DNA from 2 places in the Thioalkalivibrio sp. K90mix genome. Region 2 is predicted to be linked to the other one. Evidence: predicted binding sites of a transcription regulator. Region 2 holds the regulator's gene; the other holds the start of a gene.
What was found. The regulator FNR, encoded in region 2, switches genes on or off when oxygen is low (the NO sensors DNR and NnrR bind a similar motif). The targets are predictions, from matches to a motif close to TTGATNTANATCAA.

Region 1: a site for FNR is predicted at 7,257-7,270, ahead of hemN (oxygen-independent coproporphyrinogen III oxidase). Genes of this name have one in related genera too.

What each region holds. Positions count from the first base shown of each region.
Region 1 is NC_013889.1:1,603,086-1,617,448, reverse strand. Features, by position in the region: gene TK90_RS07625 (glutamate synthase-related protein) at 1-258, shown strand, start outside; partial or broken gene TK90_RS07620 (hypothetical protein) at 701-1,051, shown strand; gene TK90_RS07615 (globin) at 1,118-1,516, shown strand; gene TK90_RS07610 (YgiQ family radical SAM protein) at 1,778-4,054, shown strand; gene TK90_RS07605 (SDR family NAD(P)-dependent oxidoreductase) at 4,156-4,965, opposite strand; gene hpnE (hydroxysqualene dehydroxylase HpnE) at 4,962-6,296, opposite strand; gene hpnD (presqualene diphosphate synthase HpnD) at 6,310-7,167, opposite strand; gene hemN (oxygen-independent coproporphyrinogen III oxidase) at 7,348-8,736, shown strand; gene hpnC (squalene synthase HpnC) at 8,733-9,611, opposite strand; gene rmuC (DNA recombination protein RmuC) at 9,616-10,944, opposite strand; gene TK90_RS07575 (HAD-IA family hydrolase) at 10,929-11,615, opposite strand; gene ubiG (bifunctional 2-polyprenyl-6-hydroxyphenol methylase/3-demethylubiquinol 3-O-methyltransferase UbiG) at 11,612-12,355, opposite strand; gene TK90_RS07565 (TRZ/ATZ family hydrolase) at 12,367-13,704, opposite strand; gene wrbA (NAD(P)H:quinone oxidoreductase) at 13,789-14,363, opposite strand, start outside.
Region 2 is NC_013889.1:827,529-841,891, forward strand. Features, by position in the region: gene TK90_RS15490 (hypothetical protein) at 1-374, opposite strand, end outside; gene TK90_RS03895 (tetratricopeptide repeat protein) at 373-1,086, shown strand; gene TK90_RS03900 (dynamin family protein) at 1,301-2,890, shown strand; gene TK90_RS15225 (hypothetical protein) at 2,975-3,118, shown strand; gene TK90_RS03905 (DsrE/DsrF/DrsH-like family protein) at 3,250-3,720, shown strand; gene TK90_RS03910 (aldo/keto reductase) at 3,875-4,813, shown strand; gene TK90_RS03915 (DUF6064 family protein) at 4,839-5,507, shown strand; gene TK90_RS03920 (cupin domain-containing protein) at 5,573-5,848, shown strand; gene TK90_RS03925 (glutathione S-transferase family protein) at 5,855-6,532, opposite strand; gene TK90_RS03930 (EVE domain-containing protein) at 6,537-7,001, opposite strand; gene TK90_RS03935 (5-formyltetrahydrofolate cyclo-ligase) at 7,034-7,669, opposite strand; RNA gene ssrS (6S RNA) at 7,696-7,881, opposite strand; gene TK90_RS03940 (aldo/keto reductase) at 8,107-9,276, shown strand; gene TK90_RS03945 (DNA mismatch repair protein MutS) at 9,411-11,000, shown strand; gene TK90_RS03950 (DUF2058 family protein) at 11,016-11,585, opposite strand; gene TK90_RS03955 (DUF2390 domain-containing protein) at 11,633-12,121, opposite strand; gene fnr (fumarate/nitrate reduction transcriptional regulator Fnr) at 12,114-12,845, opposite strand; gene TK90_RS03965 (cyclopropane-fatty-acyl-phospholipid synthase family protein) at 13,051-14,289, shown strand.

The DNA.
Region 1 (14,363 bases), 780 kb from region 2:
CGGATCTGCCACACGAATCGCTGCCCGTCCGGTGTGGCGACGCAGGACCCGAAGTTGCGTGCGCGGCTGGATCCCCAGGAGGGCGGGGAACGGCTCGGCCGCTTCCTGCAGGCCTCGAGCGAGCTGATGTGTGTACTGGCGCGGGCCTGCGGGCACAGCCGTCTGGAGGACTTCGGCCCGAACGACCTGACGACGTTCGACCGCGAGTTGGCGGAACTGGCGGGCATTCAGTACGCCGGGGTGTATCCGAAGTCCTGAAGGGGCACGGTACGTCCGGTGGGCCCGTTAGCATGGGTTATAGCGGGCAAACGTTCGACTGCGTAGCATCACGGGGCCCATCAGCGGAGTACCGCATGTTTTTCCCCGATGTTCGCGCGAGCCATGATCGCTGCATACGAACCGATGCCTTCCTGCGCCACTTCCGGTTGTTGTTAAGGAAACACTGATTAATGTACACGCTCGCGCTCGAGTCGCTTTTGCGTGTGAACAAGGCGCGGTGACTGCCGTGCAGCATTCTGCACAAGGGAACCGCAACGCCGTGCGCGCGCAAAAGCGGCCGAGCCCCTTCGGGGTTGGCACCCCAGGTTCCCCGATACGGCGTTGCGCCGCTTGCGGGTAGAACCACTACCCGCTACACGACGCGCCTTGTCTCGGAAAACCTGGGGTACCAACGCGAGTGTGTACATTGATCAGTGTTTCCTTAATGGCGGCGGATCCGCGGATCCCCGAGGTGTTTGGCGACAGCGAACCCGCGCGCCAGGAGCACATTCTCAACGAGTCGGTGCTGGCGGCACTGGACTTTGCCGAGCGGCGCAACGACGGCCGGGCTCCGGTGCATACCATGGCCATGGTTCACGGGGCACACGGCCGTGTGCCCGTCGCGCCGGCGCTGAACGATTGCTGGGTCGAGGCCCTGATCGAGGCCGCCCGGGATACCGACCCCGAGTGGCGGGACGAACTGGCCTCGCGCTGGCGCGCGGCGACGGCCCCCACGGTGGATCTGTTTGCCCAGTTGCACTGGGTGGACGCGACGGCCGTCAGAGAAGGTTGATCTGGCTCAATCGCTCGATCTCCGAGAGGCTCTATCCTTGCGGCTTCTTCCGGCGCAGAGGTAGTCATGAGTTTCTCCGACGTGCACCAGAGCTACGGGCGATGCCGCCGGGCGGGCGACTTCGTGACGCGTTTTTACGAACACTTCCTCCAGGCCGACCCACGGGTGAAGGCGGCGTTCGGCTCGACGGACTTTTCGCAGCAGAAACGTGCCCTCGGGCAGGCGATTTCGACGGCGATCAGCTATGCCGAGGGCGAGAGCTTCGTCGCTTCCACCATGGAGCGCATGGGCCAGGTTCATTCCCGCGAGGGCCGTGTGCCCGTGGAGCCGGATCTGTACCCGATCTGGCTGGACTGTATGGTGCGCACGGCCGCCGAGATCGACCCGCGCTGGGAGCCGCGTCTGGAAGAGCGCTGGCGGGGTGCGATGCAGCCGGCGATTGATCTGTTCGTAAGGCTTTACTGAGGCCGGTCGCGCCGAGCGAACGATCGGCCAGGGGGCTGGCCTCCTACAGGGGGGCGTTCAAGGGCTTTGGGGTTGGTTATCGTGTTCCTTGACCTCGGTCCGCCTGGGGGCATGGCTTGTAGGAGGCCAGCCTCTGGCCGATGGGGTTTGTCCGGCATCCCTTTCGGCCCCGCAGGCGCCGGGGCCGTTTGATCTGGCGGCGATTCCGGCGTGTAATGCGCGGGTTTGAATCCACCGGCCCTGCGCCGGGAGCCTGTGTCCATGTCCGCTGTCCCCGATTTCCCGCCTTCGCTGTTTGCGCGCAAGCCCTACTGGGCCAAGCGCTTCGGTACCGCACCGTTTCTGCCGACCACCCGCGAGGAGATGGACGACCTCGGCTGGGACAGCTGCGACATCGTGCTGGTCACCGGGGACGCCTATGTCGACCACCCGAGCTTTGGTATGGCGATCATCGGGCGGTTGCTGGAGGCGCAGGGCTTTCGCGTCGGCATCATCGCGCAGCCGGACTGGACCTCGGCCGAGCCGTTCCGCGCGCTGGGCCGTCCCAACCTGTTCTTTGGCGTCACCGCCGGGAACATGGATTCCATGGTCAACCACTACACGGCTGACCGGAAGATCCGCTCCAACGATGCATACACCCCGGGCGACGTGCATGGCCATCGGCCGGACCGCGCGGTGATCGTCTACGCGCAGCGCGCCCGCGAGGCCTACAAGGACGTACCGGTGGTGGCCGGCGGGATCGAGGCCAGCCTGCGCCGCATCGCCCACTACGACTACTGGCAGGACAAGGTACGCCGGTCGGTGCTGCTGGATGCGCGGGCCGACATCCTGCTGTTCGGCAATGCCGAGCGCGCCCTGGTGGAGCTGGCGCACCGCGTGGCCGCCGGTGAGCACCCCCGCGAGATCACCGACCTGCGCGGCACGGCCTTTCTGCGCGATGCCGTGCCAGCCGGCTATGTCGAGCTGGACTCCAGCGAGGTGGACACCCCGGGCCCGGTGGATGCCAACCCCGATCCCTATGCGATGGTGTCGCCGTCCACCTGCGCCGAGGCCGAGACGAAGGCGGAGTCGGAGGACACGGCCGGCGAAGGTGGTGCGCAGGTCGTTCGTTTTCACCGGGATATTCCGCGCGGCACGCCGCGAGACAAGACGGTGATCCGCATCCCGGCCTTTGAACAGGTCAAGGGCGATTCCGTGCTGTATGCGCATGCCTCTCGCGTGCTGCATCTGGAGACCAACCCGGGCAATGCCCGCGCCATCGTGCAGCGCCATGGCGACAAGGAGGTCTGGCTGAACCCGCCGCCGATCCCGTTGACCACCGCCGAGATGGATGCGGTGTTCGACCTGCCGTATGCCCGTGCGCCGCATCCCTCCTATGGCGATGCGCGCATCCCGGCCTGGGAGATGATTCGCTTCTCGGTGAACATCATGCGCGGCTGCTTTGGGGGCTGTACGTTCTGTTCGATTACCGAGCACGAGGGACGGATCATCCAGAGCCGCTCCGAGGAGAGCGTGCTCAAGGAGATCGAGGAGATCCGCGACAAGGTCGACGGGTTTACCGGCGTGGTCTCCGATCTCGGCGGGCCGACGGCCAACATGTACCGGCTGGCCTGCAAGGACCCGGAGATCGAGCGCAGTTGCCGCCGGCTGTCCTGTGTCTATCCCGGGATCTGCAAGAACCTCGATACCGACCACACGCCGCTGGTGAACCTCTACCGCAAGGCGCGGGCGTTGCCGGGCATCAAGAAGATCCTGATCGCCTCGGGTCTGCGCTACGACCTGGCCGTGGAATCACCGGAATACGTGAAGGAACTGGTCACGCATCACGTGGGAGGCTACCTGAAGATTGCGCCGGAACATACGGAATCCGGGCCGCTTTCTCGCATGATGAAGCCGGGCATGGGCGCCTACGACCGCTTCAAGGCGATGTTCGAGAAGTACTCGAAACAGGCGGGCAAGGAGCAGTACCTGATCCCGTACTTCATTGCCGCGCACCCGGGGACGTCCGACGAGGACATGCTGAACCTCGCGCTCTGGCTGAAGCGCAACAACTTCCGCGCCGATCAGGTGCAGGCCTTCCTGCCCAGCCCGATGGCGCTCGCGACCGCAATGTGGCACTCCGGGCGCGATCCGCTGCGCGGCATCAAACGCAAGGCCGGGGACCGCGTGCCGGTCGCGCGCGGTGCGCGGGCGCGGCGCCTGCACAAGGCGTTCCTGCGCTATCACGATCCGAACAATTGGCCGCTGCTGCGTGATGCGCTCAAGCGCATGGGCCGCGCGGACCTGATCGGCAATGGCAAGCATCACCTGATTCCCACCTGGCAGCCCGCGGGCACCGGCCAGGGCGCCGGCGGAGCGAGGGCCGCCACTGGCGGTCGTGTGACCCGCGGCGGCAAGGCCCTGAAAAAACGCGGCCAGACCTTCCAGACTCAGCACAAGGGCGTGGAGGTCGCCGCCCGCCCGGCAGGCCCCGGCCCGAAGAAGGGCCCGCCCCGGGCCAAATCTCGCCCGGGCAAGCGCCGGCCGCAGCGTCCGTAGGACTCCACCTCCGCTGCATCCACTTGTAGGAGGCCAGCCCTCTGGCCGATGGGGCATTTCCGACACCCGATCGGCCAGAGGGCTGGCCTCCTACAGGGGGGTTAGCCCTCCTGGGGCTGGTGGTGCGGGCGGGGTGCCGGCTCGGGTACATGGCCTTCCAGCGACAGGTGCAGGCCGGTGTGCGCGGGGTCGGTGGTGTTGAGCAGGTAGAGGTACGGGCCGACGACGTCTTCCGGGCGCGGCAGCTTGTCGGCGTTCTCGGCCGGGTAGTGGCCGGCGCGGAAGCGCGAGCGGACCGGGCCGGTGTCGATGCCGTTCACATGGATGAAGTGCTTCTCGTTGCGGTGTTCGCGCACGAGGATGTCGATCATCGCGTCCTGCGCGGCCTTGGCCATGCCGAAGGCGCCCCAGAAGGCCTTGCGGCAGTCCTGAGTGGAGACGACCAGGCTGCCGTGCGGGCTGTCCTCCAGCAGTGGGAGTACGGCCTGGGCGAGGAAGAACGGGCCGTGCAGGTTGCTGTTGATGACCTTGAACCACAACTCGGGGTCGTACCCCTTCATGGGGGTCAGGGTGCCGGCCCAGCCGGCGTGCAGCACCAGTCCGTCCAGGCGCCCGAGGGAGTCGCGGATGTTCTCGGCCAGGTCGCCGTAGTCCTTGACCGTGGCGCCCTCCAGGTTGAGCGGGTAGATGGCCGGCTGTGGATGGCCTTCCTGCTCGATCAGGTCGTAGGTCTTCTCCAGCCCCTTGATGTCCTTGTCCAGCAGCACGACGATCGCGCCCGCCGCCGCGCAGGCCTGGGCGATTGCACGTCCGATGCCCGCGGCCGCGCCGGTTACCAAGATCACGCGGTCGTTGAAGGCACCCGGTTCCGGGCGGTAGTCGAGCAGGGCAGGGATGTCGAGATCGGTCAAGGGAGGGTCTCCAGTAGCTTGTGGGCTGATTCTAATCCAGACTGCACGGCCGCTTCGAGGGTCGAGGGCAGGCCCGGTGTCACATAGTCGCCCGCCAGGAACAGCCCGGGCCAGGGGGTGCCGGCTACCGGGCGGAGCGCGTCCAGATCGACGCGGGCATCAATGGTGGCGCGTTTCTCGCACACGACATGACCGGTCCGGGGCATTCCCAGTTCGGGGAAGGTCCGTTCCAGCTCTTTAGCAACCCGACGCCAGCGCTCCTCCGCCGTCATCGTCGGCAGGTCGTCCGCGGTGGAGATCACGACGGCCAGCCAGTTCGGCTCGCCGGCCACCTGGCGGGGAATCAGCCATTGTCCGTGCTGGTCGAGGAGTCCCTGCAGCGGCGGGCGTGCCAGGACGGGGTCCGGATAGTGCAGGTAGACCGTACAGATGCTGCGCTCGCCCATGGCCCTCAGGGCCCGATGGTGGGGCTGGAGCTCGGGGGCCTCGGGCAGGAGCCGAGTGGCCGCGCTGGGCGACGTGGCGAGGATCACCGCGTTGGCAGGGGTAACGTGATGGTTACGATCACGGAGCTGATAGCGGGACTCGGTTCCCCTGGATTCGATGACCACAATGCGCCGTCCGGTTTCGACCGTGGCGCCGCGCTCGTGCAGTTCGCGCAGGGCCGGTTCGGGATACAGCGACCCCAGCGGCCGAGTCGGGATGAGCAGCCGCGCGTCGTCCGGCCCGTGGTTCAGGGCCAGGCGCAGCACGTTCTGGAAGATCTGCGCCGAGGCGCTGCGGATTGGCGTGTTCATGACCGCGAGGCACAGCGGTTCCCAGAGCTGGCGGATCAGCGTGTCCGGCTGATGACGCGCCTGTAGCCATTCGAGTACGTCGAGATCTTCCTCCAACGGCCGGTACAGGATCGAGGCAGCCCCCAGCAGGGCCGGGAGTCTGCGGTGAAACGGGGTGCCCGCGAGCGATTGCCACAAGCCATGAACCAGGGCCGGCAGACGTGGCGAGCGGGGCTCCAGGGTAAAGGCTGGGTGAGGGTGGCCCGGGGCATGCATGCGCAGTCCGAACGGCAGGGCCACGAAGGCGCGCTCCGGGTCGGTGCCGACTGAGCGCAGCTGGTCCAGCGTGGCGTGACAGGCACCGACCAGCACGTGCTGGCCGTTATCCAGGTCCGCACCATCGCGGTTGAGGCTGCGGGCGCGCCCGCCTGCGGTCGCGGCGGCCTCGATCAGGTGGACCGCGATGCCGGCCCGGGCCAGGGTCAGCGCGGCGGTCAGACCGGCCCAGCCGGCGCCGAGCACGACGACCGGATGCGATTCGGGAACGGCGGCCATGGTGCGGGCGGGGTCAGCCCGCGCGGCGGTATTCGCGCTTCAGGCGGCGCGCGGTGCGCCAGGCGATCCACAGCTTGCGGATCGGGGTCAGCCGTACGCGGTGCTCCAGCACGCGGTAGCCGTCGTCCTGGATTTCGTCGAGCAGGGTGCGGTAGATCGCGGCCATGATCAGACCCGGGCGCTGGGGGTAGCGGTCCTCGGCGGGCAGGTGCTCCTCCGCGCGCTGGTAGTAGCGGCGGGCCCGCTCGGCCTGCTCGGCGAACAGGGCGCGGTGGCGGTCGTCGGTGACGTTGACCTGAAATTCTTCGGGCTTTACGCCGTGCTTTTTCAGCTCGTCCAGCGGGATGTAGACGCGGCCGCGCATTGCGTCCTCGTGGACGTCGCGCAGGATGTTGGTCAGCTGCAGGGCCATGCCTAAGTCATGCGCGTACTTCAGCGTGCGCCGGTCCGAGAAGCCGAAGATATGGGCGGACAGGATCCCGACCACGCTGGCCGCGCGGTAGCAGTACAGCGACAGTGTGGTGAAGTCGGGATAGCTGTCGTAGTCGAGGTCCATCTGCATGCCGTCGATGATCTCGTCGAAGTACTCGCGGCTGAGATCGAACGGCGCCAGATGCGGCTGCAGGGCCTGGGTGATCGGGTGGCGCGGCTGATGGTCGAACAGGCGCTCGATCTCCTCGCGCCACCACTGAAGCTTGGTGCGCGCCACGCTCTCCTCGCGGACCTCGTCGACGATGTCGTCCACCTCGCGGCAGAACGCGTACAGCGCGGTGATCGCACGGCGCCGGTCGGGTTCCAGAAAACGGAATGCGTAGTAGAAGCTGGAGCCGCTCTTCGCGGCCTTCTCCTCGCAATATTCGTCGGGGGACATACGCGCTCGGGATCGGGGTACCGTCTTGGGACGGCAAGGCTAGCACAGCGGGGCCGGGATGCGGACGACGCGGGTGATCGAAACGCCTTTTGACATACATCAACAAGGCCCGTCTCGGGGGCGCTTAGGGTGAAAGCGTCAGGGTGGCACAAGGGCCGCCCTCCCGATGCGGAAACCCGTATGGAACAGCGTCTGGTATTCGATCCTGAAGTCTTGCGTCGCTATGACGTCAGCGGCCCTCGCTACACGTCGTACCCCACGGCGCCGCAGTTCCACGAGGCGTTCGACGCACAGGCCTATGCGCGGGTGGCGCGGGCGACGAATGTCAAAGGGGCGGCGCGACCGCTCTCGCTCTATGTCCACGTGCCCTTCTGCGACACGGTGTGTTTCTACTGCGCCTGCAACAAGGTGATTACCGGCAATTATCGGCGGGCGACGAGCTATCTCGACTCGCTGGAACAGGAGATTGCCCTGCAGGGCGAGTGGTTCGATCGCGATCGGCCGGTGCGCCAGCTGCACTTCGGGGGCGGGACGCCGACGTATCTGTCCGACGAGGATCTGACCCGGGTCATGAAGGCCCTGGGTCGACATTTCACGCTGGAGACGGGGCCGGAGCGGGAATTCTCGATCGAGATCGATCCGCGTGCCGTGCGTCCCGGTACCCTGCCGCTTCTGGCATCGCTGGGCTTCAACCGCATCAGTGTGGGGGTGCAGGATGTCGATCCCGCCGTGCAGAAGGCCGTCAACCGCATCCAGCCATTCGAGGTCACCGAGCAGGCGGTCCGCCAGGCGCGCGAGCACGGCTTTGTCTCCACCAACCTGGACCTGATCTACGGGCTGCCCCTGCAGACGGTGGACACATTCTCCGCGACACTGGACCGCGTGCTGGAACTCCGCCCGGAGCGGCTGGCCGTATACAACTACGCGCACCTGCCGGAGCTGTTCAAGACGCAGCGCCAGATCCGCGACGGCGACCTGCCGCCGGCCACGGAGAAGCTTGCGGTCCTCGAGATGACCATCCAGCGCCTGACCGACGCCGGGTATGTGTACATCGGCATGGATCACTTTGCGCTGCCCGATGACGAACTCGCGATCGCCCAGCGTGCGGGCACCCTGCAACGAAATTTCCAGGGCTACTCGACGCGGGCGGAGTACGACCTCGTGGCACTCGGACCCACCGCCATCGGCAAGATCGGGGACAGCTACAGTCAGAACCTGCGCGAGGTGGATGCCTATCAGGAACGGCTGGCGGCGGGCCAGTTGCCCGTTTTCCGCGGCCTGGAACTGAGCGAGGACGACCGTCTGCGGCGTGCCGTGATCAGCGAGCTGATGTGCCACTCGAGGATCGACTTCGGCGGCATCGAGGCCACATTCGGCATCGACTTCCGCGAGACCTTCGCCGATGCCCTGAACCGCCTGGCCGAGATGGAGGCCGATGGCCTCGTCACCATCGGCCGCGACAGCCTGGAGGTCCAGCCACGCGGCCGACTCCTGCTGCGCAACATCGCCATGGCCTTCGACGCCTACCTCAACCGCGAGGAACGCCGTCGCTACTCGAAGGTCGTCTAATCAGCGTTTCGCTTGCGGCGGCGCGGGCGCAGGCTGTGGGCGAGGATGACCCAGGCGTCGCGGGCGCGCAGGCGCGGGCGGGCGAAGACGTCGTCCTGCTGGCGCAGGCGCCAGAGTACGCGGGCGCCGCCGTTGATGATGGCGCGGATCTCCAGGCCCATGCGCCCGCGCAGCATGCCGCCGAGCGGTGCTCCGGCGCGCAGCAGGCGATCGGCGCGGGCGTACTGAAACTGCATCAGGTTGCGTAACTGAAAGGTCGTCTGGCCGGCCGCGATCGTCTCTTCGCTGACGCCGTATTGCGCCATCTCGTCCTGTGGCAGATAGATCCGGTCGTTCTCGGTGAGGTCCTGGTGCAGGTCCTGATAGAAGTTGATCAGCTGCAGGGCCGAGCAGACCGCGTCGGAGTAGCCGATCATCTCCTCGGTGGGGTTGCCGTCGAGGTACAGCATCAGCCGGCCGACCGGGTTGGCGGAGCGGCGGCAGTACTCCACGACCTCGCCAAAGGTGGCGTAGCGCGTTTGTTCCAGGTCCTGGATGAAGGCGTCGACCAGATCGACAAACGGGGCAGCGGGCAGGCCGAAGCGCTGCCGCGCATCAGCCAGCGCGATCCATTCCGGCTCGGACTCCGCGGCCGGATCTTCGAGAATCTGCACGCGTTCCTGCATGGCGACCAGGTCGGCCCGTCGCTCGTCGACGGGGCGCTGGTCCTCGTCGGCGAGGTCGTCGGCATCGCGGGCGAAGCAGTAGATCGCGGCGACGGGTCCGCGCAGTCGCGCGGGCAGCAGCCAGGAGGCGACCGGGAAGTTCTCGTAGTGCGCGGTGGCGCGGACCCGGCAGTGGCGGTAGGCGGCACGGATGTCGGGATGTCCGGCCATCGGGTCAGTCCTGCGTTTCGGGCTTGTTGTCGTCGCCTGTGTCGCCCGCATCATCGACCTCGACGGGGCGCCGAGCCCGATTGTTCAGGGTGTCCGGGGTCTCGGGGGTCTTGCGCGCGCGGATGCCCAGCTCCTGAAACCGTCGGGCGCTGGGCATGACCTGGCGCTCCAGGCTGCCGACCGTCTTGTTGAAGGCGTCGGTGCTCTGGTCCAGTGCCTTGCCGAGGCGCGCCATGTGTTCGGTCATGGTGCCCAGGCGGTGGGAGAGCTCCGCGCCGAGGTCGCGAATCTCCAGCGCGTGCTCGGTGAGCTGGGACTGCTGCCAGCCGTACTCGACGGTGCGCAACAGGGCGATCAGCGTGCTCGGCGTGGCCAGCAGAACCTGGCGCTCCAGCGCGTACTCCAGCAGGCCGGGTTCGTGTTCCAGCGCGGCGGCCAGGAACGGGTCGCCGGGCAGGAACAGGACGGCGAACTCCGGGGACTGCTCGACACTGGCCCAGTACTGTTTGCTGGAGAGTTCGGTGACGCGCGAGCGCAGGTGCTGGGCATGGCGTTTGAAGGCGGCGGCGCGCGGCTCTGGATCGGTGGCGGCGACCGCGTCCAGATAGGCATCCAGTGGTGTCTTGGCATCGACCACCAGGGCCCGGTTGCCGGGCATGTGTACCAGCAGATCCGGACGCTGGCGCCCGCCATCGCCGTCCAGCGCGGGTTGTTCGGTGAAGTCGCAGTGCGCCGAGAGGCCGGCCAGTTCCACGGCGCGCTTGAGCGTCAGCTCGCCCCAGCGCCCGCGCACGCCGGGGCGGGAGAGGGCCTGGACCAGGTTGTGGGCCTCGCGCTGGAGGGTGGCGTTGTCCGAGCTCAGGCGCTGGATCTGTTCATTCAGGGCGGCGAAGGCCTGGGCACGCGAGCGTTCCATCGCGTTGATTTCGGCCTCGGTCTTGCCCAGTGTCTCCCGAATCGGCTTGAGCATCGCCTCGACCTTGTTTTCCGAGCGCGCGATCTCGTTCTGCCCCTCGCTGAGCTTCTGCGTCAGGATCGACTGGGCCAGACGCAGAAACTGGTTGGAGTTGGCCTCGAGGGCCTCGCTGGCCAGGGCGGAGAAGGAGCGATCCAGTTCCTGCCGCGCGGTCTCGAAACTCTGACGCAAGTCCTCGCGACGCTGTTCGGCGCCCTCCAGTTCGGCTTCCAGCCGGGCATTGCGGGTTTGCAGATCCCCGATGCGACGGTTCAGGCGCAGACTGGCCAGCGTATATCCCAGCAGGAGCCCGACCAGCAGGGCAGCGGCCAGGGCCAGCCAGGCCGTGGTCGACAGTTCGGTCAGCTCGCCAGCCATTGCGGGTCCGCTTTGGCCTGGTGCCAGCGCCAGAAATCATCGGGGCGATCGAGCGTGCCGTCGGCGCCCCAGGTGTCGGGGTTCTGGCTGGCATCGATGTAGCCCCATCGGGCGACGAGTGTTGCCATACCCGCCGCCCGGCCAGCGGCGATGTCGCGCTCGGCATCGCCCCAGTAACAAAGCTGTTCAGGGGGCAGACCCGTTTGCCGCGCGGCCAGCCACATCGGCTCGGGATCCGGTTTGCGCTGCGGGAGCGTGTCACCACTGACGATGGCGGCGAGTCGAGGGGACAGGCCCAGGGTCTCCAGCAATGGCTCGGTCAGCCAGGCGGGCTTGTTGGTCACGACCCCGAGGGGCCAGCCGCGCTGTTCGCAGGCGTCCAGCACGGGGCCCAGCCCGGGGAACAGAGCGGTGTCGATGCACAGGTCGCGGGCGTAGATCTCCAGGTAGCGTTGCTTGAGGGTCTCGCGGCGCGCACCCTCGACATCCGGAAAGCCGAGCTGCACAAGGGCCTGGGAGCCGTGCGAGACGTGATTGCGCACGGCCTCGAAGGGCAGCGGTGGGCGATCGTTTTCGGCCAGCAGCACGGTGAGCGCCGCGTGCATGTCCGGGGCCGTGTCGAGCAGGGTCCCGTCCAGGTCGAACAGGACCCCGCGGAGTTCGCGGCTCATGGGGTCTCGCTGTCGGCTTCAGGCCGGCGCGCGGCCATCAGGTAGTTGACGTCCGTGCGCGGAACCAGACGGTAGCGGCCGGACAGCGGCGAGTAGGTGAGCCCGGTCATGTCGGTGACCTCGAAGCGGTGCTTGCGCAGGACCGCGCCCAGTTCGGAGGGGCGGATAAAGCGGCTGTACTCGTGCGTGCCGGTGGGTAGCAGGCGCAGTACGTATTCGGCACCGACGATCGCTTCGGCGAACGCGCGGGGGGTGCGGTTGATGGTCGAGAGGAACAGCCAGCCGCCCGGACGCACCAGCTGGACCAGGGCGTCGATGACCGCCTCGGGATCGGGCACGTGCTCCAGCATCTCCAGACAGGTGACCACGTCGTAATCGCCCGCATGATGCTCGGCATGGGCCTCGGCGGTCGTGTGCAGATAGTGGATCTCGAGCCCGGAGTCGTGTGCGTGCTCGCGCGCGACCTCCAGGTGTTCGGCCCCGGCATCCAGCGCGGTCACCTGTGCGCCGCGCACTGCCATCGCCTCGGACAGGATGCCCGCGCCACAGCCGACATCCAGTACCTTCTTGCCGGCGAGATCGGCGTGCTGGTCGATCCACTCCAGCCGCAGGGGGTTGATCGCGTGCAGGGTGGCGAAGGCGCCATTCGGGTCCCACCACTCGTGCGCCCGATGCGTGAACTTGTGCAGTTCGGCGTGATCGACGTTGTCGCCAGTCTTGGCGTGGGTCTCATGGGTCATGGTGATCTCGATTACGCGGCCAGCTCGCGCTGGATTTCCAGCACGCGCGCGCCCCATTCGCGGGCCTCGGCCTGGAGCTCGTCCAGGTCCAGCGTAAGCAGTTCCCGGTCCCTGAGCAATGGCCGTCCGGCCACGTGGACGTCGGTGACGGCATCGCGGGTGGCGGAGTAGACGATCTGGGCGGCCGGTTCATGGGCGGGCTGCAGCTCGAGGGCGCGAAGATCGATGCTGACCACGTCGGCCTGCTTGCCCGGCTCCAGGCTCCCGATGCGGTCGGCCAGGCCCAGCGCACGGGCGCTGCCCAGCGTGGCCATCTCGAGCGCGGCGGTGGCGGGGAGGGACGAGGCGTCGCCACTGACGCCCTTGGCCAGCAGCGCGGCTGTGCGCATCTCGCCGATCATGTCGAGGTCGTTGTTGGACGCCGTGCCATCGGTGCCCAGCCCCACGGTGATGCCGTCCGCCAGCAGCGCCGCCACTGGGCAAAAGCCGGAGGCGAGCTTCAGATTGGATTCCGGACAGTGTGCAACCGATACCGGGCGTCCCTCCAGTAACTCGCGGTCCTGTGCGCCGACCTGAGTCATATGAACCGCGATGAAGGGCTGGTCCAGCAGGCCCAGGCGAGCCAGCCGGGCCAGTGGACGCTCGCCCAGATCGCGCTCGGCATCGGCGATTTCGCCAGCGGTCTCGTGCACGTGCATGTGAATGGGAACGCCCAGTTCCCGGGCGCGTTCGGCCACACGTTGCAGGCTCTCGTCACCCACCGTGTAGGGTGCGTGAGGTGCGACGGTGTAGTGGATGCGCCCGTGGTGCTGCCAGTTTTCGACGACCTCGGCACCCCGCTGGAAGTATTCATCGGTCGTCTGCGCCCAGGGCGTGGGGAAGTCGAACACGGTCAGGCCCAGTGCGGCGCGGATGCCGGATTCGTCGACCACGCGCGCAGCGTCGTCGACGAACAGGTACATGTCGCTGAAGCAGGTGGTCCCGCCGCGCAGCATTTCGGCGACCGACAGTCGCGTGCCCGCGCGGACGAACTCGGGCGACAGCAAGCGCCCCTCGGCCGGCCAGATATAGCGCTTGAGCCAGTCCATCAGCGGGCGGTCGCTGCCCACACCGCGCAGCAGGCTCATGCCGGAGTGGGTATGTACGTTGACCAGCCCCGGTATCAGGGCATGCCCTTCGCGGTGCAGGTGTTCGGCATCGAGGTGTTTTGCGCAGGCCTCTGCGCGCGGTAGCAGATCCTCGATCACGCCGTTGCGAATGACCAGTGCGTAATCGACGAGCACCGTGTCGCGCGGGATCACGGGCAGAATCTGCGAGGCGCTGAGAACGAGGGTTCGGGTTGTCGACATGGGAGGTCAGACCGAGGGGATTCGGTCGCGCATGGTACCCCAAAGAGGCGGCGAAGGCCGCCCCTTTGGGCAAGGCCGAACCGGTTAGCTGGCCTGGCGTCCCAGGACCTGGGCGCGCGTGACTTCGGCGACATGTCGGCCCTGGAAGGCGGCCATCGCAAGTTCGTTTTCGCTCGGCTGACGCGAGCCGTCGCCGTCCGCCAGGGTCGTGGCACCGTAGGGTGTGCCGCCGCTGATTTCGTTCATGTCGAGCAGACGCTTCTCGGTGTAGGGCAGGCCGACGATGGTCATGCCGTAGTGCATCAGGTTGACGATGGTCGAGACCAGCGTGGTCTCCTGCCCACCGTGCTGCGAGGCGGTGGAACCGAATACGGAGCCGATCTTGCCGACGAGCTTGTCGCCAAACCACAGCGCGCCAGTCTGATCGAGGAAGTTGGCCATTTGCGCGGACATGCGGCCAAAGCGGGTCGGGGTGCCGATGATGATTGCATCATAGTCCGCCAGTTCTTCCGGACTGGCGATGGGGGCGGCCTGGTCCAGCTTTGCCCCGGCCTGTTTTGCGACGTCCTCGGGCATCAATTCCGGGACGCGCTTGATTGTGACCTCGGTACCAGGAATCTCGCGGGCGCCCCGGGCGACGGCCTCGGCCATCTGCTCGA
Region 2 (14,363 bases):
CGCCGGGACAAGGGCCGCAGGGTCAGCCGCCGCAAGGGCAACCGCCCCAGGGTCAGCCACCTCAGGGCCAGCCACCTCAGGGTCAGCCGCCCCAAGGCCAACCGCCCCAGGGCCAACCGCCCCAGGGTCAGCCGCCGGGTGGTCAGGATATGCCCCCTCGTGATGCCGAACCCCCGGGTGGGACCAGCGGGGATGGCCCCGGCGATCCTCCCCCGACCGAGGGTGGTATGGGTGACGAACCGTCCTTTGACGACGACACCGACCTGACCCCGGAGATGAACGATTGACCGTTCCGGGCGAATAACGCGCGGTGCGGACCGGCTGCTACAGAGGATGTAGGATTGAACTGGAAGGTAAACCGAAAGGTGACGCATGGATAACGCAGACAAGCCGCGCAGTTTTATCAACCGCTACTTCATCGTGATTGTGATCGTGCTCTGGTTCATCGCCTGGTCGGCACGTGACGTGCTGGCCCCGAGTGCCGAGGCGGTCCCCGAGGACGAGGCGGCCGAGCAGGCCGACGCAGTACCGGCCGACGATGCCGATGCGCAGGGCGAGGCCGCCGCGAAGGATGAAGCCGCGGAAGACGATGTCCGCCCTGGGCCGGCCCGTGACCTGGATGACGAGGGGGACCCCGACCCCATGACCGGGGCCGCGCATGAGCAGCCCTACGTTCAGGAGGACGCGGAGGATGAGGCGGCTGCTGATCTCGCTGCCGAGCGCGAGCCCGCGTTCGAAGGTGATGCAGCGGTCGAGGCGGACGCGGAGCGCGCCGCGCAGTTTGCCCAGGCGGCTTTGCAGGCTGGGCGTGATGCCTACTGGCGTGCGGGACCGCGCGCGGCGGCAGGGGTCCTGCGTGAAGGCCTGGAGGCGCTGCCGAGGGATTCGGTGCAACGTGCGGATCTGTATGGCGAGCTCGGCAACGCGTTGTTTGCCATGCGCGATTTCGAGGCTGCAATGGATGCCTGGGAAAGTGCCCTCAAGGTGCTGCCCGAGAGCGAGCGTCTGCGCATGATCGAGCGCCTCGCCCCGGTTTACGACCGTCATCATGAGGAGGGTGCGGCGCACCTCGATGAGTATCGATAGAAGAACGCGAACCAGTACGCGTTTCTTTGACGTTTTCGAGCCTTTATGGGGCAAAACGCTGGATCGCCAGCGTTTGCCGGGGTCGTACCCATATTGCGGGCCACACAGGCGTGGGCGCAGTGGGTATGATGAATGGAGCCAATTCACATCGCGGAGGCATCCGGGCACCGAGAAGCTGTGTCTTCCGGATGGCCACCGCCGCAACGGAGTCCGCATGTTTAATCGTCCTGGTCGCCGCGTGCGCAAGCAGCTCAAGCTGCTGAGCGATCGCCTCGCCGAAGAAAATCCGGTCCTCAAGGGGGTTGTCGATCCCTTCCGCGAACTGGACCGGGTCGGCTATGCCTCCGGGCTGCTGAATCCGCAGGACGACTCCTACGCCTTCACCATCTCCTGGTGGCCGATGATCGCGGTGCTGGGGACGTTCTCCTCGGGCAAGTCCACGTTTATCAACGAATACGTCGGCACCACCGTTCAGCGCAGTGGTTCGCAGGCGGTGGACGACAAGTTCACGGTCATCAGCTACGGTGGCAGCGAGCGGGTGCAGGAGTTGCCGGGGCTGGCGCTGGACGGCGATCCGCGCTTCCCGTTCTACCGCGTGTCCGACGAGATCGAGCGCATCACCGATGGCGGTGGTCGTACGGTGGACCATTTTCTGGCGATGAAGACCGCCAACTCCGAGCGTCTGCGCGGGCGTATCCTGATCGACTCGCCCGGGTTCGATGCCGACGAGCAGCGTGCCACGATCCTGCAGCTGACCGACCACATCATTGATCTGTCCGACCTGGTGGTCGTCTTCTTCGATGCGCGGCACCCGGAACCGGGCGCGATGCGCGACACGCTGGAGCACCTGGTCAATCGCGTCGCCGAGCGCAACGACTTCAACAAACTGGTGTTCGTGCTCAACCAGATCGATACCACCTGGCGCGAGGACAACCTGGAGGAGGTTGTCTCCGCCTGGCAACGCGCGGTCGTGCGTCAGGGGAATGCCACCGGCCGTTTCTACTGCATGTTCAACGAGAGCGCAGGGGTCGAGATCGGCGACGAGCAGGTGCGCGAACGCTACGAGGAAAAGTCGCAGCGCGACCGCGCGGAGATCCACGAGAAGATCCAGGAGATCAGCTCGTCACGCTCGTACCGCATCCTCGGGTCGCTGCAGGCGATCGCCGAATCCATCGAAATGGATGCGCTGCCCGCCCTGCGTCGGGCCCTGGAACGATGGCGCCGCCGGGTCTTGCAAGTCGATGCGGCGATGTTCGCGGTGATTGCCGTGATCCTGGGCGTGATCGGCTACAACACGGCGGGCGGGTTTGGCCCGTGGTTTGATGGCTCGGCCTGGTCGTCCATGGGGGATCACCCGATCTGGACGTCCGCCGGCATCATCGGTTTGGCCCTCGTACTGGCGGGGCTCCACTTCTTCAACCGCCGCTGGATCGCGCGGCGTATCGCGCGCACGCTGCCGACCGAATCTGCCGCCGGTAACTGGCGGGCCGCATTTGAAAAAAACACGCGCCCGTGGCGGTTGATGCTGGGACGTGCCCCGCTGGGCCTGGGACGGCGCAAGGTTGGCCGCCTGCATGCGCTGCGTGACCGCGCCGAGGCGTATATCCAGCGTCTGAATAACCAGTTTGTGGATGCCCGGCCCGTGTCGCGTACCGGTGGTCGGGCCTCGGCCGCCGATGTGCATCGCTCGGCAGAACAGGCACAATCGGGTACTGTGTCGGAGTCGACCGGTGATGCCGTACAGCAGTCACCGGCCGCCGAGACGCCAGGGGATGCAACCGCGGAGCGCCCCGAAGCGCGTTAGGGAAACGCCGAGCGGCGTTCCCCTGGTTAATCCGCGATGCATGGTTTCCTCGTCGGGGGGCGAGGGCCATGACGAGGTATCACCATGACGGTTGTCGCCTGGATACTCTTTGCGCTGGCCATGATTCTGGTCCCGATCTCGGTCTGGGCCAGCCTGGCGGCGCTTGGGGTATGTGCGGGGTGTGCATTGATCCGGGACTGGCGCAAGGCGCGTCTGGCGTCCAAATAGACGGCCTGGATCGCCGACACTTTAGCGAGATCCAAGTATCGAGGTCGCACGGGGTGACCTCGGTCCACAGGGGGGTGGGTTACGCGCAGGGGGCTGTGGCGAACCCATCCTCCACCACCAAGGAGGAGTGAATGAGCGATACCAAGAAGTTGGCCATTATTGCGACCAAGGGCAGTCTGGACTGGGGCTATCCCCCGTTCATCCTGGCGTCGACCGCGGCCGCGCTCGGCTATGAAGTCGAAGTGTTCTTCACCTTTTACGGACTGCAGTTGCTGCGCAAGAAGATGGATCTGCAGGTCACGTCGCTGGGCAATCCGGGCATGCCGATGCCCATGCCCATGCCGGTCATGCTGCAGGCCCTTCCGGGCATGCAGAAGATGATGACCATGATGATGAAGAACAAGATGAAGGCGAAGGGTGTCTCCGATCTCGCGGAACTGCGCGAGCTTTGCCAGGAGGCCGAGGTGCGCATGATCGCCTGCCAGATGACCGTGGACCTGTTCGATATGGATACCAGCGAGTTCATTGATGGCATCGAGTATGCCGGGGCCGCCGCGTTCTTCGAGTTCGCGGGTGAATCCGACATCTGCCTGTTCATCTAGTCTGGTAGACGCCCTGGGTGGCTCGTCCGCCCGTTACGGCCCCGAGGTGCATGCCCGGGGCCGTTTTCGTTCTGGCGGGCCGAAATCCTGCCGGGCTGGAACTTCCAGTGGCTCCAAGGGGACCACGTGAATAGGTTCCAAGCGTAGCCACCGCATGTCGAAAACCCCGAATCAGTGTTCGCGCCGTTCATTCCTCCAGTGGATGGCGGGCTCGGCCATCGCCGCCGGCAGCGGCTGGCCGCTGGGCGCAACCGCCGAGGAACGCGAACCGAACAGCAAGGCGATTCCCTCCTCGGGCGAGGAGATCCCTGTGATCGGTATGGGCACCTGGATTACCTTCAACGTGGCAGATGACCCCGACGCCCTCGCTCTGCGCACCGAGATTGTCGATACCTTCTTCCGCCACGGTGGCGGCATGATCGATTCCTCGCCGATGTACGGGCGCGCGGAGGCGGTAGTGGGGCACTGCCTGCAGGAGCTGGGCTACCCCGAAGGCCTGATCTCGGCGACCAAGATCTGGACGGGTAGCACCGGCACCGGGCGCAACCAGCATGCGAAGTCGCTGGACCTGTGGGGCGTGGATACCCTGGATGTGCAGCAGGTGCACAACCTGCAGAACTGGGAGGCGCATCTGGAGACGATGCGCGAGAAGCGTGAGGCGGGCGAGATCCGCTATATCGGGGTGACGACCTCGCACGGGCGCCGCCACGACCAACTGGCGCGCATCCTCGAACGCGAGGATCTGGACTTCGTGCAGCTCACCTACAATATCCTCGACCGCGAGGCGGAAGACCGCCTGTTGCCGCTGGCTCGCGAGCGCGAGGTCGCGGTGATCGCCAATCGCCCGTTCCGCCGCAAGGCGTTGATCGACCGCTTCGAGAGCGAACCACTGCCCGATTGGGCGGGGGAGATCGACTGCGAGAACTGGCCGCAATTCCTGCTCAAGTTCATCGTTTCGCACCCGGATATCACCTGCGCGATCCCGGCGACCTCGGTCGTGGAACACATGCGCGAGAACATGGGCGCCCTGTACGGCCCGATGCCGGATGACGACATACGCCAGCGCATGATCGACTACGTCGAAGCGCTTTAACCCTCCACCGTCTCCGGGAGCCCGGATGCTGCCATTCGCCGCTGAAACCCTGCTGTCGATCTTCGGGCAATACAATCGCGCCATCTGGCCGTTGCACGCGGTCGCGGTGCTAATGGTGCTCGTTACACTGGCACTGGCCCTGATGGGCGGCCGGGGGGGCGGGCGTGTTGTGGGCCTTTTGCTCGGCGTGCTGTGGATCTGGATCGGGGTCGTGTTCATCGGGGGCGCGCTGGCCGAATTCCACTTCTGGGCGAGTCGTCTGGCAGGCGTGTTCGTCGCACAGGGCCTGATGCTCCTGTTCGCCCTCACGCTGCTGGGACGTCATGGCTTTGGCTGGCCGGGCGGTGTGGCCGGCCTTGTCGCGATCGTGGTGATAGCCTATGCCATGGTCGGTCATGCCCTGCTGGAGGTCCTGCTCCTGGGGGTGTCCTGGACCCAAGCGCAGTACGTGGGCGTGACGCCGGGACCCACCATGCTGTTCACCCTCGGCATCCTGCTGCTGGCGCAGCCGCGCCCGTCACTGATCTTGACGATCATTCCCTTCCTCTGGGCTCTGGTGACCGCCTACATCGCCTGGGAACTGGGCGTCTGGCTGGAATATTTACCGGCCGCGCTGGGCGTGATCGCTTTCGTACTGCTGCTGGTTCGGCGGTTTCACTCGAGCGAGAGACAGTTGTTCCGCTTCGACGGATAGTGCGCTTTTGGCGTCCGGTCGCGGTCCCGTTAGGCTTGCCATTTTCTCAGACAGAGGAGACCGTCATGTCCATCGAAGTAATCCATCGGCCGGAGCAGGACCATCTGGAGCGCCTCGGCGTATTCGACTGGCCGGTCTGGGAAAAGGAGGTCTCCACCTTCCCCTGGCACTACGACGAACGTGAGGTCTGCTACATCCTGGAGGGACAGGTGACGGTCACCCCGGACGACGGTGGCGAGCCGGTCACCGTAGGCGAGGGCGACCTGGTGACCTTCCCCGAGGGCATGGGCTGCACCTGGGAGATCCACCGCGACATCCGCAAGCACTACCGCTTCGGCTGAGTTTCCTTACCGGGCGAGCCACTGGGTGTCGAGGGGGGTGTTGAAGGTCTCCTCGACGCGGCGCAGGTAGTAGAGCATGTCGACGGGCAGGTTGATGCCGTCGTGCATTTGCAGCGGGTAGAGGTCGGCGGCGATCACGCAGTCGGCGATGGACGGGTGGCCGAGATAGAAGCGACTGGCCGCCAGGTGCTTGGCCAGTTCCGGCAGGCGGCTCAGCTTTGCCAGCTGGTTGTAGCCGTCGTACCGGTCGTTGGCGAGTTCTTCCAGCGACAGGCCGAAGCGGTGCTGCACCTGGGCCTTGTAGTCGGCCAGGGCCTCGGCGCTTTCGCCGATTCCGTGAAAGCCCGGCGCCAGCGGGGCGTAGAGCCGGTCCAGCACGATTTCCACCTTGGCGCGCCAGTCCACCAGGGCCTGCCAGGCGTCCTCGGCGATCACGCCGTCGGACAGTGGCTCGTCGCTCGGGAACAGCTGGTCGATATCCCGTAACGCCGTGAGCGTGTCGGTGTGCAGGGTGCCGTCATCGGTCTGCAGGATCGGCGACTGGCGGGCCACGCCCAGCTCGAAGAAGGTCTCGTCGTCGAACCAGTCCAGCGCGTGGGTCTCCAGCGCGACACCCTTGTAGCCGCAGGCCAGGCGCAGGCGGTCGGCCTTCGCGTCGTGCGGGAAGTGGTAGAGCGTGGCCACCCGGTTACTTCCCGCGCTGGGCGTGGCTCAGGATGAAGTCCCACTGCTCCTGGGTGATCGGCATGACCGACAGGCGGTTGCCGCGGCGCACCAGCGGGCAGTCCTCGAGCTGCGGCTGCTGTTTCAGCCAGTCGAGGGTGATGATGTCGCCGAATTTTTCCTCGAACGCGACGTCCACCCGCAGCCAGCGCGGGTTATCCGGGTCGCTCTTCGGATCGTAGTGCGGGTCCTCGGGGTCGAAGGCGCAGGAGTCCGGGTAGGCCTCCTTCTCGATGCGCAGGATGCCGACAATGCCCGGCGGCTTGGCGTTGGAGTGGTAGAAGAAGGCCAGATCCCCCTTCTTCATCTCGTCGCGCATCATGTTGCGCACCTGGTAGTTGCGGATGCCGTCCCAGGGCTCCACGCCCACGCGTTCCAGGTCGGCGATGCTGAACTCGTCGGGCTCGGATTTCATCAGCCAGTAGGCCATGCGGTTTCCTTGTGCCGGCTCGGGCGTGTGGGTCAGGTGTGCGTATTGTGCCGCGCGCGGCGGGTCAGTGCATGCCAGCCGTCCTCCGTGACCACGCCGTCCAGCGGCACGTCCCATGGCTGGCTGGGGAGGGCCTCGACTCCCTGCAGGGCATGGGCCACGCCGATCAGCTTGGGGCGGCGGATACCGAAGCGGCGGCGGGCGAAGTAGCGGTCGTAGTAGCCCGCACCCATCCCCATGCGGTTGCCGGCGTGGTCGAACGCGACCAGCGGCAGCAGTACCACCTGCATCTCGCGGCGCCAGATACGCGGGGCATCGGGGCAGGGCTCGGCGATGCCGAACCCGTTGTGACAAAGCGGCGCGTCCGGCTCCCAGGCGTGGAAGTGCATGCGTCCGGGGCGTTTGGCATCCATCACCGGCAGGGCAATGCGGGTGCCGCGTCGGGCCAGGGCCACGGTCAGGGGGGTCAGATCCACCTCGCCGCGCAGGCCCCGGTAAGCGCCGATGCAATACGGCTGCCAGCGCTGGAACCAGCGCAGCAGGTGGTCGCAGATCAGGGCGGAATGAATCTCCAGTCGCTCGTCGGACAGCGCGGCGCGCTCGCGGCGCAGGCGCAGCCGTAGCTGGCGCAGTTCGTCAGGCGTGAAGGAGGTCTCGTCCCTGGACATACGATCCGCAAAAATAATGAGGTGGACGCGCCCCGCGGGCGCCGGAGTGACCATCGACCTTGAACCAACGGTTCAGGTGGGAGAAGCCTCCGAATCTTAAGGCTTTCCGCTCGAAGACGGACATGCGCAACGAAACGGAAGTGCTCGGTCCCGTGGTGAAGAATTAAGGCTCAAGGGTACCACCAGGCCACTTTCGCACGCCGCAGCGACGCGTCCGGCACCATTATGAACCAATCCCCCGGGGGTGTGCGCAACCATGATCGCAGAATGGTTGCACTATCCATCCTTGTTGAAATCCGGCCGTGCGGGAGACTCGCCGGTTTGGATGGGTTTTAGCAATCACGCCCGGGTGACGTAGGATTCGCGTTTTCCGGATGGATGCGAGCGGGCGGTGCGCGGATGGATGCTGCCCGTTTCCGATTGTGCAGAGGAGCTTTATGGAATCGCCGCAGAAATTGATCCCCGGATACGCCAACGCCAAGGCGACGCGCCGGTATGCGGAACACTACATCGCCGAGGGCAAGGCCGCCGAGGGGCACTACAGCGACTTCTCGCGTGCCAAGATGCGCCTGTCCAGCTTGGGCATTGGCACCTTTGGCGGCGCCGCTACGGCCGAGGTGGATGCTGCGATCTCCGCCATCGTCGCCCGCGGGCTGACCGAGGGTATCAATGTCGTCGACACCGGTGCCCACTACCGCTACGGCCGTTCGCTGGCGGCCGTTGGGGCAGGCGTGCGCACGGCCCTGGAGGCCGGAGTTCCGCGCGAGGCGATGTTCCTGATCTCCAAGGGCGGGTTTCTGACGCGGCGCGGCGGGCCGCCGGAGGACATGGATGCCTGGTTCCAGCGCGAGATCGAGTCCCAGGGCATGGGTACGCGGGATGATCTGGCCAAGGGCGCGCACCTGCTGACGCCAGAGTACATCCACTATCAGATGGAGCTGTCGCGCTCACTGATGGGGGTGGAGACGCTGGATGCCTTCGTCATCGACCAGCCCGAGGTCCATATCCACGAGATCGGCAAGGAAGCGACCAACCGCAAGCTGGAGCCGGTGTTCGCGATGCTGGAGCGCGCGGCGCGGGAGAAGAAGATCCGCGCCTACGGGATCTCCACGTTCGAGGGCTTCCGCGAGGAGACCGACGCCGCCGTGTTCCAGTCGCTGACCTCCATGCAGGGGCTGGCCGAGCGCGCGGCCCAGGCCGTAACCGGCGACGACCACGCCCGGCACCACTTCAAGATCGGGATGCTCCCTTTCAACCAGGTGATGCTGGAAGGCTTTACCCGCTTCAACACCGCGACCGGGCAGGGCAATGTGGCCAGCCCGCTGCAGGCCGCGCACCAGCTGGAGGTGTATATGTTCGCCTCACACTCCATGCTGAAGGGACACCTCGCCCAGCAGTCGGTGGAGGTCGTCGAGCAGCAGCTGGCGAACTTGCGCAACCCGGCGCAGCGCGCGATGCAGTTCAACCGTTCCACGCCGGGGTTGGGCACGTCCCTGGTCGGCATGAGCACGCCGGAGCACCTGGACGACATGCTGGCGGTGATGTGCGAACCGCTGCTGGAGAAGAAGGCCTACCTCGGGATGTTCAAGAAGGCCGAGGAGGAATAACGCCGTGTAGGAGCGTGCTTGCACGCGAAGCCCTGCTCGCGTCCGATTTTGGCAGGGGCTTCGCCGGCAAGCCGGCTCCTACAAGGTTTCCGGAGCCTCTGCGGTGGTGGAGATTTCATGCACAAGGGTATGACATGCAGGTTGATCTGAAGGCCCTCGAATTCCCCGCGATCCAGCGTCTGCTGGAGCGCCTGACCGCGACGCCCTACGGCGCGGATGCCGCGCGCGGGCTGGAACCGGCACCGAATCTGGATGCGGCCCGCGCACTGCAGACCGCGGTGACGGTCGCGCGCCGACGTCTGGATGCCGGCACCCTGCCGCGGCTGGGGCAGCTGCCGGATGTGCGCGCGGCCCTGCGTCAGGCCTCCAATCCGGGCTCGGCGCTGCCGGTGCAGGCCCTGCACAACCTGCAGACCATCATGCGCCAAGCCCGCGAGCTGGCGGATCAGCTGGCGGATACGCCCGAGATCTATCCGGCGGACCTGAACAAGCTGTACCCACCCGAGGGGCTGGAAGAACGACTGTCGGCATGCCTGAACCCCGGCGGGTCGCTGCGCGAGGACGCGAGCCCCTCGCTGATCGAGGCCTTCGAGCAGCGCGGACGCCTGCGCGAGGAGGTCGAGGCGGTGGTGAAAAAGCGCCTGGCGGCCTCCGATGTCGCGCAAAAGGGCGAGGATGCCTTGAAGGTGCAGTGGCACCAGGAGCGCGCGGTGATGGTGCTGCGTGGCGAGGCGGCGAATGCGGTCAAGGGCGTGCGTCGTGGCACCGCGATGGGCGGGCGTGACCAGATCGTCGAGCCGATCGAGGCGGTGCCGCTGAACAACCAGCTGGATACGGTCAACGGCCAGATCAACACCGAACAGCAGCGCCTGCTGCGCGAGCTGACCGACGTGGTGCGCCAGTATGGCGAGCCGCTGGAACTGATGCTGACCGCGTTGACCTGGATCGACCTGGCGTCCGCCGCCGCGCAGCTCTCGGCACAGATGAATGCCCATGCCCCGCGGCTGGAGGCGGAGGCCGGGGTGGAACTGATCGAGGCCTATCACCCGCTCCTGCTGTTGCAGTTCGCCGAGGGCAACGGGCCGCAGCCGGTGCCGCTGTCCATCCGGCTGGATGGCGAGCAGCCGCTGCTGCTGATTACCGGACCGAACACCGGCGGCAAGACGGTCGCGCTGAAGACGCTCGGGCTGCTGGTCACCATGGCCTGGTGCGGGCTGCATATCCCGGCCGAGCAGGACTGTCGCATCGGGCGTTTCGATCGGGTGATGGTCGATGTCGGCGACCACCAGAGCCTGTTCCACCACCTCTCGACCTTCGCCGGGCATGTGGAGGTCCTGAAACGTATCCTCGACCACGCCGGGCCGGAGAGCCTGATCCTGCTGGACGAGTTGGGTACGGGCACCGACCCGGACGAGGGTGCGGCGCTGGCGATGGCGATGCTGGACGAGCTGCGCGCGCGTGGTACGCGCGGGATCGTGAATACCCATCTGGCGCCCCTGAAGGACTACGCCGCCCAGCACGCGGGCATCGTGAACGCCTCGATGCAGTTCGACGCCGAGACGCTGTCCCCGACCTACCGGCTGCTGATCGGCGAGCCGGGTGTGTCGTTCGGCCTTACGATTGCCGAGAAGAACGGGCTGCCGCCCCAGCTGGTTGCCCGCGCGCGCGAGCATTTCGCCGAACTCCCCACCGCCCAGGCCGGGGGCGATGCCGGCAAGGCCTGAGCCCCGGGCAAGGCGTTACCACATGAGGTCGTCGGGGACGACGTAGTCCTTGTACGGGTCGTCGGGATCGGGCTCGGGGTCTCCGCTTTCCTCGGCCGGGATGACCAGCGGCCATTCGCCATCACGCTCGCGGATCTTGTCCGCGATCTCGCGCGGGATTACACGGAAACCCTTGCTCGGGTGGAGCTCCAGGCCGGCCAGCGCCGCGCGGCCGTCGACCAGGCGCTTGCGGGTGTCCTCGGTCACCGGCAGGTGACGGACCTGCCCGTCGAACTGGAAGTGATAGTCGATGGCGGCGTCGCCGGTGGGGATCGGGGCCAGGTGCTGGTTCACCAGCTCGCGAATCTGCGCCCGGCGCGCGCGGCGTTCGGCCCTTTCCTGTCGTTCCTGGTTCTTCTCCCGCGAGCGCCGGGCCTGCTCGGCCTGGCGGGCTGCGGCGGCACTGGCCTCGGCGTCGGCGGGCTTGCCCTTTTTCTTTTTCGGTTGTGTCTTCTGGGCCTTGTGCTTCTGGCTCTTGGCCTTGCGCACCTGTTTTTCGTCCACCAGCCCGGCCTTCAGGAGCTGGTTGCGCAGATCGTCCGACATGCCGCTTGCCTGTAGAAAATGTGCCGGGAGGATAGCCCGAACGCGGTCTATGTGCAGCCGCCCGGTTCGTGGCCCGCGGTGAGATCGGGTAGTCCGTCGCGAATCTCGGCCTCGGGGAGGGCTGGAAACAGCAGGTGTATGCGCCGGGGAACGTCGGGGTTGCTGCCCGGGTGCCCGAGATGTTGCGCTTGTTGGCAGAGGCGAAGTGCACTGGTCCGCTCGCATGCGATCTCGAGTTCCTTTGCGGCGCCATACAACGCTTGGCGATGTGGCTCTGATGCAATGGGCTTGAGTCGACGACGCAGTCGGCGGACGCGCTCGGTGGCCTGCACTTGCCAGGCCGCTGCATCGCGCGCAAGCCGCTTCCAGTCGCTTGCTGGCATGCCGCCGGGGTACCACAGCGCGAACAGCGCGAGAATGACATTCACCGCATGTGCATCCTGCCAGTGCAGCAGGCGGTTGCGGGCCGGCGCATAGTCCCAGCGGCCCAGGGCGAATTTCCAGAAGGTGTCGAACCCGTGAGTGGGTTCAGGCACTGCTGGCGGCAGGCGTAAAGGTCACGCCGGCGGTATTGCGCAGGCTGTTGGGTTCGAGGATCTCGAGATCCCGGGTGCGGAGGCTGATCACGCCCTGTTTGCGCAATTGCGTGAACAGGCGGCTGATGGTCTCCTGGGTCAGCCCGAGGTGATTGGCGATGTCGGCGCGCGACATCGGCAGATAGAAGCGTTCGGGGGACAGACCACGCGCACGGTGCCGTTCGGACAGCGTCACCAGGAAAGTGGCCAGACGCTGCTCCGCCGTGCGCTGTCCCAGCAGGGTGTGCAGGCTTTCGTCCTGGGCCAGCTCCTTGCTCATCACCTTCATCATGTGCTGGCGAAAGGTCGGGAGTCGGTCGGCGAGGTCGTCCACATGGGCGTAGGGGACGGCGCAGACACTGGTGGATTCCAGCGCCACTGCACTGACTGGATGCTTGCCGGAATGGATTGCGTCTAGCCCCAGGAGATCGCCAGCGAAGGCGAATCCAGTGATCTGTTCGGTGCCGTCGTCGCTGATCAGCACCGCTTTCAGTGCGCCTGTTCGGACGGCGAACAGGGTTTCGAAGCGTTCGCCCATATTGAACAGCAGTGCCCCCTTCTCGATCGGACGGCGCTGTTGAACAATCTCGTCGAGTTGCCAGAGTTCATTTTGTGGTAGGCCCATCGGCAGGCAGAGCTGGCGCAGGGTGCAGTGTTCGCAGGCTTGGGTCGGACGCAGTGTCATGTGCTCAGGTTAGCGGTTTTGGCGTCAGAGAGGGAAGGCGTCTGTTGGCCCTGGATGGAGGTTGCTCGTATGAGGAATTCCGTTATTGTGAGTGTGGAACCTTTTGGGGTAGCAGGGATCAGCCAATTCAGAGGCTTGCGACGAAGCGAGTGCGATATTTAGACTCTGTTTAATATAGCAGAGGATTCGCAGGGGAAGGGACGCAATGATCGAACGGATGCTGAACGAATACATGCGCCACGGCACGCTGATCCTGCGCGAGCCGAACGGGAGTGAGCGCCGTTTCGGGCAGGGGGCACCCGAGATAACACTGCAGGTCCATGATCGGGCGGCTCTGAAGCGCATCGCGCGCGATCCCGGGTTCCAGCTGGGCGAGACCTACATGGACGGGCTCTGGTCGCCGGGACCCGAGGGCATCCGGGTGTTTCTGGATGTGGTGATGCGCAATTTTGCGCCCAGGTTCCAGCGTCGAGTGCATCCGCTGGTGTGCATGTTTCGTGCGATCCTCGAGCAGGGCAACCGTATCGCGCGCAGCTACCAGAACATCTCGCATCATTACGACGTGGACGAGTGGTTGTTCCGCCGTTTCCTTGACGAGGGCATGTTCTATAGCTGCGCCTATTTCGAGCGACCGGACATGAGCCTGGAGGAGGCCCAGCAGGCCAAGTGCGCGATGTTGCGCAAGAAGCTGGTGCTGGAGCCCGGTCAGCGGGTGCTGGATATCGGCTGCGGCTGGGGCGGGCTGGCCTTTCACCTGGCCGAGAACGCCGATGTCCAGGTGGACGGAATTACTCTGTCGCGGGAGCAACTGCGAGTGGCCCAGGCGGAGGCGAAGCGCCGCGGCCTGGACGATCGCGTGCGCTTTTTCTATCAGGACTACCGCGAACACGACGACCAGTACGACCGGGTCGTCAGTGTCGGCATGTTCGAGCATGTCGGCGTGCCCAATTACGGCACCTTCTTCCAGCGCGTGAACGATCTGCTTAAGGACGATGGTGTGGCGGTCCTGCACACGATTGGCCGCCAGGGCCCTCCGGGCACCACCAACCCCTGGTTGAGCAAGTACATCTTCCCTGGCGGTTACACCCCGGCACTGTCCGAGGTGATGGAGGCACTGGAACCGACTCCGCTGCATACCACCGATATCGAGTTCTGGCGGCTGCACTATGCGGAGACGCTCGCCGAGTGGTATCGGCGATTCCAGAACATTCGCGCCGAGGCGGTGGAACATTTCGATGAGCGCTTCTGCCGCATGTGGGAGTTCTATCTGGCCAGTTGCGAGGCGACCTTCCGCTGGTGGCGTCAGGTGGTCTTCCATATCCAGGTGGCCAAGCAGCAGGATGCCGTGCCGCTGACCCGCGACTATCTGTATGCCGACGAGGTGCCCGAGGTGGTTTCGACGCCGCCGGGGGAGGCGGCCGCCCAGGGCCGCAGTGCCGCGTAAGGATCGCGGACTACTTCCTGGTTCTCTGAGTATTTTTTCCTGACCGGACACCCGCAACCTCTCTGTTTTCCCTA